DNA from 3 places in the Nocardioides sp. P5_C9_2 genome. Region 3 is predicted to be linked to each of the others. Evidence: predicted binding sites of a transcription regulator. Region 3 holds the regulator's gene; each other region holds the start of a gene.
The links. Region 3 encodes LexA, which represses DNA repair genes until DNA is damaged. Its sites were predicted from a motif close to TCGAACANNTGTTCGA; they were not measured.
Positions count from the first base shown of each region.

Region 1 (3,629 bases), on a different contig from region 3:
CGGTCGCCGCGGCGGTCCGGGTCGAGGGCGGCACCATCGCCGAGGCCCGGGTGGGCCTGACCAACATGGGGTCCACGCCGCTGCGCGCCCGCAGCGTCGAGGAGGCCCTCGTCGGCCAGCCCGCCACCGAGGACGCCGTGGCGTCTGCGGCCGCCCGCGCCGCCGAGGGCACCAACCCGCCCTCCGACCTCAACGGCGCGGCCGACTACCGCACCCACCTCGCCCAGGTCCTGACCCGGCGCGCCGTGCTCGCCGCCGCGGGGGCGTGAGCGGATGGAGCTGACGCACCGCTTCACCGTGCCCACCGGCGTCGAAGAGACCTGGGCGCACTTCGAGGACATCGCCTCCGTGGCGGAGTGCTTCCCCGGTGCCCAGGTGACCTCGGCGGACGGCGACAGCTTCGCCGGCTCGGTCAAGGTCAAGCTCGGCCCGATCGCCCTGGTCTACAACGGCAGCGGCACCTTCGTGGAGAAGGACGAGGAGGCCAAGCGCTTCGTCGTCGACGCCAAGGGCAAGGACAAGCGCGGCAACGGCACGGCCGGCGCCCACGTCACGGTGACCATGGCCGACGCGGCCGGCTCGACCGACGTGTCGGTCCAGACCGACCTGGCGATCACCGGCAAGCCGGCGCAGTTCGGGCGCGGGGTCATGCAGGACGTCTCCGACAAGCTCCTCGGCCAGTTCGTCGACTGCCTCGAGCAGCGGCTGACCGGACCCGGCGACGAGGCGACGGCGGACGGCGTACCGGACCAGGCCCCGGCGGCGGCAGCCGCCGACGTACCTCCGGCCGCGGAGTCGGGACCCCTGACCGCTCCGCGGCCGGTTCCACCACGACCCTCGTCCTCGGCCGCTTCCTCCGCCCCACCCCGGCCGGCGCCGCCGGTCGAGGCCCTCGACCTCGGCAGCGCCGTCCTGCCCGTCCTGGCGCGGTCCTACTGGAAGCAGGGACTCGGCCTCGTCGTCGTGCTCGCCGTGTTGTGGAGGTTGCTGCGCCGTTGACCTTGGCCGGTGTGGGAATCTTCAGGACATGAGGACGACCCGGGGCATCGCAGGACTGGCCGTGACCGTGCTGACGGGCGCGGTCCTGCTCGCCGGGTGCGGCCAGGACGTCGACGGGCCCGACCCCTCGACCGAGGTCACCCCGGTCACCTCGGGCGGGGGGAGCGTGACCTCGCTCGAGGTGACCCCCACGGGTGAGGGCGCGCGCTGCGCGATGCCGAGCGTGGAGCTCCTCCGCGCCCAGGACGCCGCCTTCGAGGGCACCGTCACCGAGGTCGGTGAGGGGACCGCGACCCTCGATGTCGACCAGTGGTACACCGGGGACGACGAGACCGACCAGGTGCGGGTCTCCACCCCGAGCCGCGAGATCGTCGACCTGCTCCTGGCCGTCGACTTCCAGCAGGGCGACACCTACCTCGTCAGCGCCTCCGACGGCCAGGTGAGCCTGTGCGGGCTGAGCGCGGCCAAGGACGAGCTGCTCTCCGGGCTGTACGACGAGGCGTACGCCGGCTGACCGGCCGGCGGGCCGCCGGCCCGGACCCCGCCGCGTGCGCGCAGGATCAGAAGACGTTGAGCGGGCGGAACTGCACCGACATCCGCGGGCCCGCCGAGGCGACCTTGGGCACGGCGTGCTCCCAGGTGCGCTGGCACGAGCCGCCCATCACCACCAGGTCGCCGTGGCCCATGGTGACCGAGATCGACTCGCCCCCACCGCGCGGCCGCAGGGCCAGGCGGCGCGGGTCGCCGAGGGAGACGATGGCGACCATCGTGTCCTGGGTGCGGCCGCGACCGATGGTGTCGCCGTGCCAGGCGACCGAGTCGTGGCCGTCGCGGTAGTAGCAGCAGCCCGCCGTCACGAACCGCTCGCGCAGCTCGGGCAGGTAGTGCTCGCTGAGCGCCTCCCGGGCCTCGACGAGCACCGGGTGCGGCAGCGCCTCGCCCACGGCGTACGTGTGGACGAGGCGGGGGACGTCGACGACACGGTCGTACATCTGGCGCCGCTCGGCCCGCCACGGCACGTCGGCGACCATCGCGGTCAGGACGTCGTCAGGGGCGGCGAGCCAGTTGCGCTGCACGTCGAGCCAGGCGCCGCGGGTCAGGATCCGGCGCTCGGGGGCGAGCGGGGAGACCGCCGGCACCTCGGCCGTGTCGAAGAGCGTCGACTGGAAGTCCACGCCCAGGACGCTACACCACGGATCGAACAGATGTTCGGAGGTGGCGTCGGCGATGCGACCGGGGCCGGGGCCGGAGGTCGGGGTCACCTCGGGGCGATACCCGGTGGCCACGAGTTGGAGCGGTGCGGGATCGTTTTCCCATGACGACCACCGGGGATCGACCCGTCGCCGCGCGGGTGCGCCACCTCACCAAGACCTACGGCAGCGGTGACGCGCTCGTGCGGGCGCTCGACGACGTCAGCCTCGACCTCGTCGAGGGCGAGTTCACCGCGATCATGGGCCCCAGCGGTTCCGGCAAGTCGACGCTGATGCACTGCTGCGCCGCGCTCGACACCGCCACGTCCGGCGAGGTCTGGATCGGTGAGCACGAGCTAGGGAAGCTCAAGGACAAGCAGCTCACCCGGCTGCGCCGCGACGAGGTCGGCTTCGTCTTCCAGAGCTTCAACCTGGTCCCCACCCTGACCGCGGAGGAGAACATCCTGCTGCCGCAGTCCATCGCCCGGCGCAAGCCGGACCGCGAGTGGTACGACTCGGTGATCGACACGGTCGGCATCCGCGACCGCCTCAGCCACCGGCCCAACCAGCTCTCCGGCGGCCAGCAGCAGCGCGTCGCGGTCGCCCGGGCGTTGGCCGGCCGGCCGCGCATCGTCTTCGCCGACGAGCCCACCGGCAACCTCGACTCGCAGTCGGGGGCCGAGGTGCTCGACCTCCTGCGCCGCAGTGCGGGCGACCACGGGCAGACGATCGTGATGGTCACCCACGACCCGGTGGCGGCGTCGTACACCGACCGGGTCGTCTTCCTCGCCGACGGCCGCATCGTCGACGAGCTGCGCCACCCGCACCGGGAGGGAGTGCTCGACGTGATGGCCCGGATGAGTGCCCCGGTGGCCGACTGATGCTGCGCACCGCGCTCAAGAGCCTGCTGGGCCGCAAGGTCCGGCTCCTGATGAGCACCTTCGCGATCGTGCTCGGTGTCGCCTTCGTCGTCGGCACCCTCGTCTTCAGCGACACCCTCAGCCGCAGCTTCACCGCCCTGATGGCCTCCACGGTGGGCGACGTGGTCGTCCGTCCCGGCGGGACGTCGGGGGAGTCCGAGCCGACCGCCCGCACCGTCGACTCCTCGCTGGTCGACCGCCTGCAGGGCGTGGACGGCGCGGCCCGCGTCGACGGCAACGTGACGGCGTTCGGCGTCTTCGTCGTCGGCGAGGACGGCAAGGTCGTCGGCGGCCAGGGCCCACCGTCCGTGGGCGCCAACTGGAGCGACGCCCCGGCCGGCCACGACCTCGAGGGGCTGGCGATCATCGGCGGTCGTGCGCCCACGAAGTCCGGCGAGGTGGTGCTCGACTCGGTCACCGCCGGCGAGGGGGGCTACACCATCGGCGAGGAGGTCCACCTCGTCACCAGCGGGGACCAGGCGGTCCTGCGCCCGACGCTGGTCGGCATCGCCGGCTTCCC
Region 1 covers NZ_JBFUMD010000296.1:1,159-4,787, forward strand. The annotation lists gene ACXJKL_RS14345 (FAD binding domain-containing protein) at 1-269, shown strand, start outside; gene ACXJKL_RS14350 (SRPBCC family protein) at 274-999, shown strand; gene ACXJKL_RS14355 (hypothetical protein) at 1,028-1,513, shown strand; gene ACXJKL_RS14360 (alpha-ketoglutarate-dependent dioxygenase AlkB) at 1,560-2,174, opposite strand; gene ACXJKL_RS14365 (ABC transporter ATP-binding protein) at 2,315-3,070, shown strand; partial or broken gene ACXJKL_RS14370 (ABC transporter permease) at 3,070-3,629, shown strand, end outside.
Region 1: a site for LexA is predicted at 2,197-2,212, ahead of ACXJKL_RS14360 (alpha-ketoglutarate-dependent dioxygenase AlkB). Genes of this name have one in related genera too.

Region 2 (3,629 bases), on a different contig from region 3:
CTCGTCGTCCCGGTCGCCCGGATCTTCGCGCTCGCCGACGCGGTCGAGGCGACCGAGCTGCTGATGGGTCAGCACCCGGGCGGGAAGCTGGTCCTCGAGCCCTGAGTCGCGCTCCTCACCGGGGACCCGAGAGCGCCCGCTCGCGCACGAAGTCGTCCTCCCAGCGGTCGCCGATGGCGAAGCGCCTGCGGCCCACCCGCTCGAAGCCGTACCTGGCGTAGAAGGCGTTCGCCCGGGCGTTCTCCTCGCTGACGCTGAGCCAGACGCCGGCGGCTCCGGTGGCCGCGGCCGCGGCCAGGGTCGCCTCGATGAGGCGCGTGGCACTGCCGTCCCCGTGGTGCGCCGGGTCGACGTACATCTTGGAGAGCTCGATCGTCGGCCGGTGGCGCAGCACGTGTGCGACATCGGTGTCCTCGGGCGCGCCCGTGACGAGCATCGAGTAGCCGATCAGCTCGGCGGTGTCACCGTCGACAGCCACGTGGAGGATGCGCGCCGGGTCCACGAGGTGGCGGGCGAAGACCATCTCGGCGAGCTGGTCGGCGATGTAGGCGTCGACCTCCTCGACCGGCGTGTGCGGCGTGCAGGCGAGGGGGAAGGTGCGCGCCGCGACGCGGTGCAGCGCGGCGGCGTCGGTCGGGACGGCGGGACGGACGACGTCGGACATGCAGCGATCCTAGGAAGGGCTCTGGGTCAGTCGGCGCTCTCGTCCACGACGTCGACCACGAGGCGCGAAGGGTCGGCGAGCGCGAACACCCGGAACGGGACCCGGTCGCCGTCGATCCCGGCGAGGACCTGCGTGTAGCCCTCGAACGTGCCGCCGACGTGCACGTCCTCGACGTCGCCGCCGTTCCCGGGCTCGAACTGCGTGGGGCCGCTGTAGTAACCGGGCGCCGGCCACGTGGTGCCGGAGGCGTAGATGTCCAGGACCGCGTCGCCGCCCAGCGGGACGACGTCGCCGCTCCCGTCGAGCACCGCTTCGTCGACGTAGTTGACGGTCCAGCCCGGGGTGCCCGTGCCCGCGAACTCCAGCACGATCCGGTCGAAGCCCTCGTGTCCACCGACGCGCACGTCCGTGAGCACGAGGTCCCACTCGCCCGAGTTGTCCGCCATCTGGCGGGCCGTGGACTCCGGGAAGGGTGGCTCGTCGTCGGCAGGCTCGTCGGCGGGCTCGGCGTCGGCGGGCTCGTCGGCGGGCTCGTCGGCGGGCTCGGCGTCGTCCGGCTCGACGTCGGCCGGGGCGTCGGTGGTGGGTTCCGGCGACGTCGCGGTCGTGGTCGGGTTGGTCGGGGCGGTGCTGGTCGCGTTGTCGCCGCCGGCGGCTCCGCAGGCCGTCAGGAGCGGGACGACGATGATCGCGCCGAGCCGGGCGGTCGTGACTCGGCGCATCGGCTCTCCTCGGCTGGGGTGCCACGGAACTGTAGTGCGTCCTCCGACCACTTCGCTGTCATCGCCGACGTCGAGCTTCGAGGGTGTCTCGACGCGTCTCATCCACACCCACAATGTGGTGATGACGCTCGAACATCTGTTCGACTACGGTGGCGGTACGTCGCCGATCCCGCCCGTGGGACTGCGTGGCGGCCGATCAGCGGGGGGGGCTGGGATGACGAGTGGACACCTGGTCCAGGACGCCGTCGACGCGATCTCAGCAGCCCTGGACAAGGTCGCCGGCGTCGAGCTCCTCTACCTCGCACCCGCCGAGAAGGCGACCGCGCTGGTCGKGCTGGCGCGCCTGGAGTCGCGAGTGACGTCGACCCGGRTGCGGTTGCTGGCSGTCGCCGACGACGTCGCCGAGGAGGCCGGCGACCGGGATGTGGCGGCGTGGTTCGSSCGSACCGTGCACTGCGATCGSGGCCCGGCGCGSCGGGACKTGACGTTGGCCCGTTCGCTGGAGCGGTCYTGGACTCTGTTGGCCGAGGGGCATGCGAGTGGGGAGGTGTCGACCGCGCAGGCCGACGTGATCGCCCGCGCGTTGGACGACCTSCCCGACGACACCCCGACCGACATCGTGGGCAGGGCGGAGCGGGTGCTSGTCGAGCACGCCGCGACCTTCACCCCCCARGAGCTYCGGGTCCTGGGGAGRCGGATCCTSGACGTGGTCGCCCCCGAGGTCGGTGAGGACCAGGAYCGCAAGCGWCTCGAGGACGAGGAACGCCACGCCCGCAAGACCACGTCGCTGACGACCAGGTCGCACGGSGACGGGACCACCAGCATCCGGATCCGGGTCCCCGACGCCACCGCCGGCCGGTTGCTGACGTACCTGCACGCCTGGACCAACCCCCGCAAGAACAACGACGACGCCGGTGGCTCCGGCGGAACCGATGCGCCCTCGTCCCTGCCGTACTCAACCCGCCTGGGCCACGCCTTCTGCGCGCTCCTCGAGCACCTCGACCCCACCCGGCTCCCGGTCCACGGCGGCACCGCCACCAGCGTGGTCATCACGATGGACCTCGAAGCCCTGAAGACCGGACTCGGAGTCGCCACCACCGACACCGGCCACCGGATCAGCGCCTCCGAAGCCCGACGTCTCGCCTGCACCGCAAAGATCATCCCCGCCGTCCTCGGCGGGACGTCCGAGGTCCTCGACCTCGGCCGGTCCCAACGCTTGTATCAGGCCGCCCAGCGCAGGGCGATGGGGATCCGGGACGGTGGCTGCCGCGCCGAAGGCTGCGACATCCCCGCAGCCTGGTGCGAAGCACACCACCTGACCCCATGGAGTCAAGGCGGCAAGACCGACCTCGACGACGGCGTCCTCCTCTGCTCCCACCACCACCATCGAGCCCACGACGACCGCTACCTCCACGACCGACTCCCCGACGGAGACCTCCGGTTCCACCGCCGCAGATAGCAGCGGAGCTGGCGACGAACGGGACCCGGGCGCACGTCCCACTCGTGCGCGCGTTCGTCACGACCCGTAGTTTGGCGGGCATGGAATATCGATACCTCGGACACAGCGGGCTCAAGATCTCGGAGATCACCTACGGCAACTGGCTCACCCACGGGTCGCAGGTGGAGAACGACATCGCGACCCAGTGCGTGCAGGCCGCGCTCGACGCCGGCATCTCGACCTTCGACACCGCGGACGTCTACGCCAACACCGCCGCCGAGACCGTGCTCGGCGAGGCCCTCAAGGGCGAGCGGCGCGAGTCGCTGGAGATCTTCACCAAGGTCTACTGGCCGACCGGGCCCAAGGGCAAGAACGACACCGGCCTCTCCCGCAAGCACGTCATGGAGTCGATCAACGGCTCCCTGCAGCGGCTCCAGACCGACTACGTCGACCTCTACCAGGCCCACCGCTTCGACACCGAGACGCCGCTCGAGGAGACGATGCAGGCCTTCGCCGACATCGTGCGGCAGGGCAAGGCGCTCTACATCGGCGTCAGCGAGTGGACCGCCGACCAGATCCGCGCGGGCGTGGAGATGAGCCGCGAGCTCGGCTTCCAGCTCATCTCGAGCCAGCCGCAGTACTCCATGCTCTGGCGCGTCATCGAGGACGAGGTCGTCCCCGCGTGCGAGGAGCTCGGCGTCTCGCAGATCGTGTGGAGCCCGATCGCCCAGGGTGTGCTCACCGGCAAGTACGTGCCCGGCCAGCCGCTGCCCGAGGGTTCGCGCGCCACCGACGAGAAGGGCGG
Region 2 covers NZ_JBFUMD010000171.1:3,558-7,186, reverse strand. The annotation lists gene ACXJKL_RS10385 (zinc-binding dehydrogenase) at 1-105, shown strand, start outside; gene ACXJKL_RS10380 (GNAT family N-acetyltransferase) at 116-664, opposite strand; gene ACXJKL_RS10375 (AMIN-like domain-containing (lipo)protein) at 691-1,386, opposite strand; gene ACXJKL_RS10370 (DUF222 domain-containing protein) at 1,601-2,845, shown strand; gene ACXJKL_RS10365 (aldo/keto reductase family protein) at 2,926-3,629, shown strand, end outside.
Region 2: a site for LexA is predicted at 1,515-1,530, ahead of ACXJKL_RS10370 (DUF222 domain-containing protein). Genes of this name have one in related genera too.

Region 3 (3,629 bases):
TGGCCGGCCGGATCGAGCGGATGCCCGAGCAGCTCGGCTCCGCCCTGGCGCTGGTGCGTGACGCGGCGCGGACCTGCCTCTCGGCGTACCCCCGCGAGACGCCCGGCGACGGCGACGCCGACCCCGGGCGCGCCCAGGCCAAGGGGATGGTGCAGGACGTCTTCGCCAACGCGGAGCGGATGGCCGCCGATCTCGAGTCCGACGTCCTGTGGCTGAGCGAGCCGCCGCCGCAGGCGTCCACCCGCATCCCGGCGCGCCTGCACGTCGCGCCGCTGCAGGTGTGGGGCCAGATGCGCGACAAGCTGCTGTCCGACAAGACGGTGGTCTTCACCAGCGCCACCCTGATGCTGGGTGGCGACTTCAACGCCGTGGCCAGCTCGATCGGCCTCAAGCCCACCGAGCGGGTCGTGACAGTGTCCTCGGACTCCGAGGACGCCCCCGACGGGGTCCTGCCGTGGCGGGGCATCGACGTCGGTTCGCCGTTCGACTACGGCCAGCAGGCCATCCTGTACGTCGCCCGCCACCTCCCGCCGCCCGGCCGCGACGGTCTGGTCAAGTCCCAGCTCGACGAGATCTGCGAGCTGGTGGACGCCGCCGACGGCCGCACGCTGGGGCTCTTCTCCTCGCGGCGGGCCGCGGAGGCGGCGGCCGAGCACGTCCGGGAGAAGCTGCCGCACCTGACGACCCTGGCGCAGGGGGACGCCCAGCTCCCCGAGCTGGCCAAGCAGTTCGTCGAGGACCCGCACACCATCCTCTTCGGCACCCTGTCGCTGTGGCAGGGCCTCGACGTCCCTGGGGACACCTGCCAGCTCGTCCTCATCGACCGGATCCCCTTCCCCCGCCCCGACGACCCGCTGATGTCGGCGCGGCAGCGGGCGGCCGACAAGGCGGGTGGCAACGGCTTCATGCAGGTGGCCGCCACCCACGCCGCCCTCCTCCTGGCCCAGGGGGCGGGCCGGCTGATCCGGACCACCACCGACCGCGGCGTGGTCGCGGTGCTGGATCCCCGCCTGGCGACCGCCCGCTACGGTGGGTTCCTCAAGGCCTCGCTGCCGCCGATGTGGACCACCACCGACCCGGCCCTCGTCCGCAAGGCCCTCGCACGGCTCGCGGCCGGCTGAGGTCGGCTCCGTCAGGCGTCTCCCGGGGAGCGGTGACCGAGCCACCATCCTGGTCGCGTGGACGTGGGTGGCGCACAGCCCCCGGGCGAGTCATCCGCCGCGGGAGGGCCGACGGTCCGCCAGGCGATGAGCACGACGGCCCAGCCGGCCACCACGTCGAGCGTCCAGTGGTTGCCGGTCCCCACCACGACGACGGCGGTGAGGATCGCGTGCGTCCAGGCGAGGGCGGCGACCCAGCGGCGTCGTACGACGTGACTCACCGCGAGCGCCACCCACAGCGCCCAGCCGGCGTGCATGCTCGGGAACGCCGCGAGCTGGTTGGTCAGCCAGCCCAGTCCCTGGGGGGYGGACGCCTCGCCGCCCCACCAGCCCGCCGCCGAGTGCACGGCCAGCAGGTCGGTCCATCCGGCGAGCATCCTCGGGGGTGCGGTCGGCATCGCGAGGTAGGCGACCAGGGCCACGGCGGTGCTGCCGACCAGGGCGAGCCGCGCGGGTGCGTACGCCTCCCGGTGCCGGTGGAACAGCCAGACCACGACGAGGAGGGTGAGCACGTAGTGGGCGCCGGCGTAGTAGAAGGACGCGGCCACCCCGACCACGTCGTGCTCGAGGAACCAGCCGTTGAGGGCGCCCTCGAGGTCGAGGTGCAGGGCGCGTTCGACATCGAGGATCCGCAGGGCGCGGGTCAGGGCCGGAGCCAGAGTGTCGTCGGCCAGCACCCGGCTGAGGGCGTAGCCGACGTAGACCAGGGCGAGGACGCCCAGCTCGCGCAGTCCGTCCCGGGGCTTCGGTGAGACAGCGACCGTCGTCCTGGCTGTGGCGGCCGCGGCGAGAGAAGTCACTCGACCAGTGAACGTCGCCGGGCGCCCGATTGCATCAGGTATTTCCCGGTCCTTCCCCCGACTGAGGTATGGAGGAAGCCCCGAGGCGCCGTCACATGCGGCGCAGGACCGCGGTCACCTTGCCGAGGATCGTGGCGTGGGTGCCGTCGATCGGGTCGTAGGCGTCGTTGTGGGGGAGCAGCCACACGTGGCCGTCCTTGCGCTGGAACGTCTTGACCGTCGCCTCGCCGTCGATCATCGCGGCCACGACGTCGCCGTTGGCGGCCGTCTGCTCCTGGCGGATGACCACGTAGTCGCCGTCGCAGATGGCAGCGTCGATCATCGAGTCGCCGGAGACCTCGAGCAGGAAGAGGGTGCCCTCGCCGACCAGCGACTTGGGAAGCGGGAAGACCTCCTGGATCTGCTCCTCCGCCAGGATCGGTCCGCCGGCCGCGATGCGACCGACCATCGGGACGTACGTCGCGGGAGGAGCGGTGTTGCCGATGTCGGTCTCGTCGATGCTCGACTCGTCCGCGCTGGAGAGGGAGCGACGGGCGGCCATCACCTCGGGGAGGAAGACCTCGATCGCGCGCGGCCGGTTGGGGTCGCGCTTGAGGAAGCCCTTCTCCTCCAGCACCTTGAGCTGGTGCGCGACGCTCGAGGAGCTGGTGAGCCCGACCGCGGCACCGATCTCACGCATGCTGGGCGGGTAGCCCCGGGTCTCGATGGCATCCTTGATGGTCGCCAGGACGCGCTGCTGGCGCGGGGTCAGTCCGGTCGCGTCCGGCGGCCCGTCGGGCATCTCGACGACCTTGCCGCTGCGGTCCTTGCTGGCCATCCGTTTCCTCCTGCTGCTGGGCCCGTCTCATTGCGTGGCCCAACCGTAGTCCTGTCGCGGACCCGACTTCAAACATTTGTTCGAACCGCGTGTCGAGCTCTGCGTGGCCCTCAGCCCCTCGAACAAATGTTCGCCCACCCCCTTGCGTCGTTCGAACACACGCTCTACTCTCGAACACGTGCTCGATCGAACGTCTGAGCGATTCACCTCGTTGTCGGTGGCTCCCTCTAGACACGGCACCAGAACACAAGCGATCGACACCACCTATCGGCTGACTCTTCCCCTGGAGGCCACCATGAGCACCGCCACCTTCTCTCCCGCCTTTGCCCCGACCCGCGCCGCCCGGACCGCCCGGACCGTCTCGCCCTCCGGCGCTCGGCAGTCGTCCGTGCGGCTGACGCGTCGCGGCCGGCTCGTCGTCCTCGTGGCGGCGCTTGCCCTCGTGCTGCTCGCGGGCTTCTTCCTCGGCTCGGTCGCCGTCGGCACCGACGAGGCCGGGCAGGCGCCCGCCACCGAGATCGTGATGGTCGAGCCCGGGCAGAGCCTGTGGAGCATCGCCTCCGAGCTCACCGACGGCGGCGACGTCCGCACCACCATGCGCGAGATCGAGCGGCTCAACGCCCTCGACACCGTCGCCATCTCCGCGGGGCAGAAGCTCCGCGTGCCGGTCAGCAACGACTGACCTTCCAGTTTTCCGCCAGCCGACTCGACCCCGGCTGGCGGGACCGGGGAAGACAAGGAGCGGGCCCATCGGGCCCGCTCCTTGCGGCATTTCGGGGGCCCCGTGGGTCGGTTCGGCCGTGCGCTGCGACCTGAGTCACCGGGTGACTCAGGTTCCAGCGGAGGTCTGGT
Region 3 covers NZ_JBFUMD010000005.1:21,769-25,397, forward strand. The annotation lists gene ACXJKL_RS00645 (ATP-dependent DNA helicase) at 1-1,121, shown strand, start outside; gene ACXJKL_RS00650 (phosphatase PAP2 family protein) at 1,133-1,960, opposite strand; gene lexA (transcriptional repressor LexA) at 2,052-2,777, opposite strand; gene ACXJKL_RS00660 (LysM peptidoglycan-binding domain-containing protein) at 3,073-3,459, shown strand.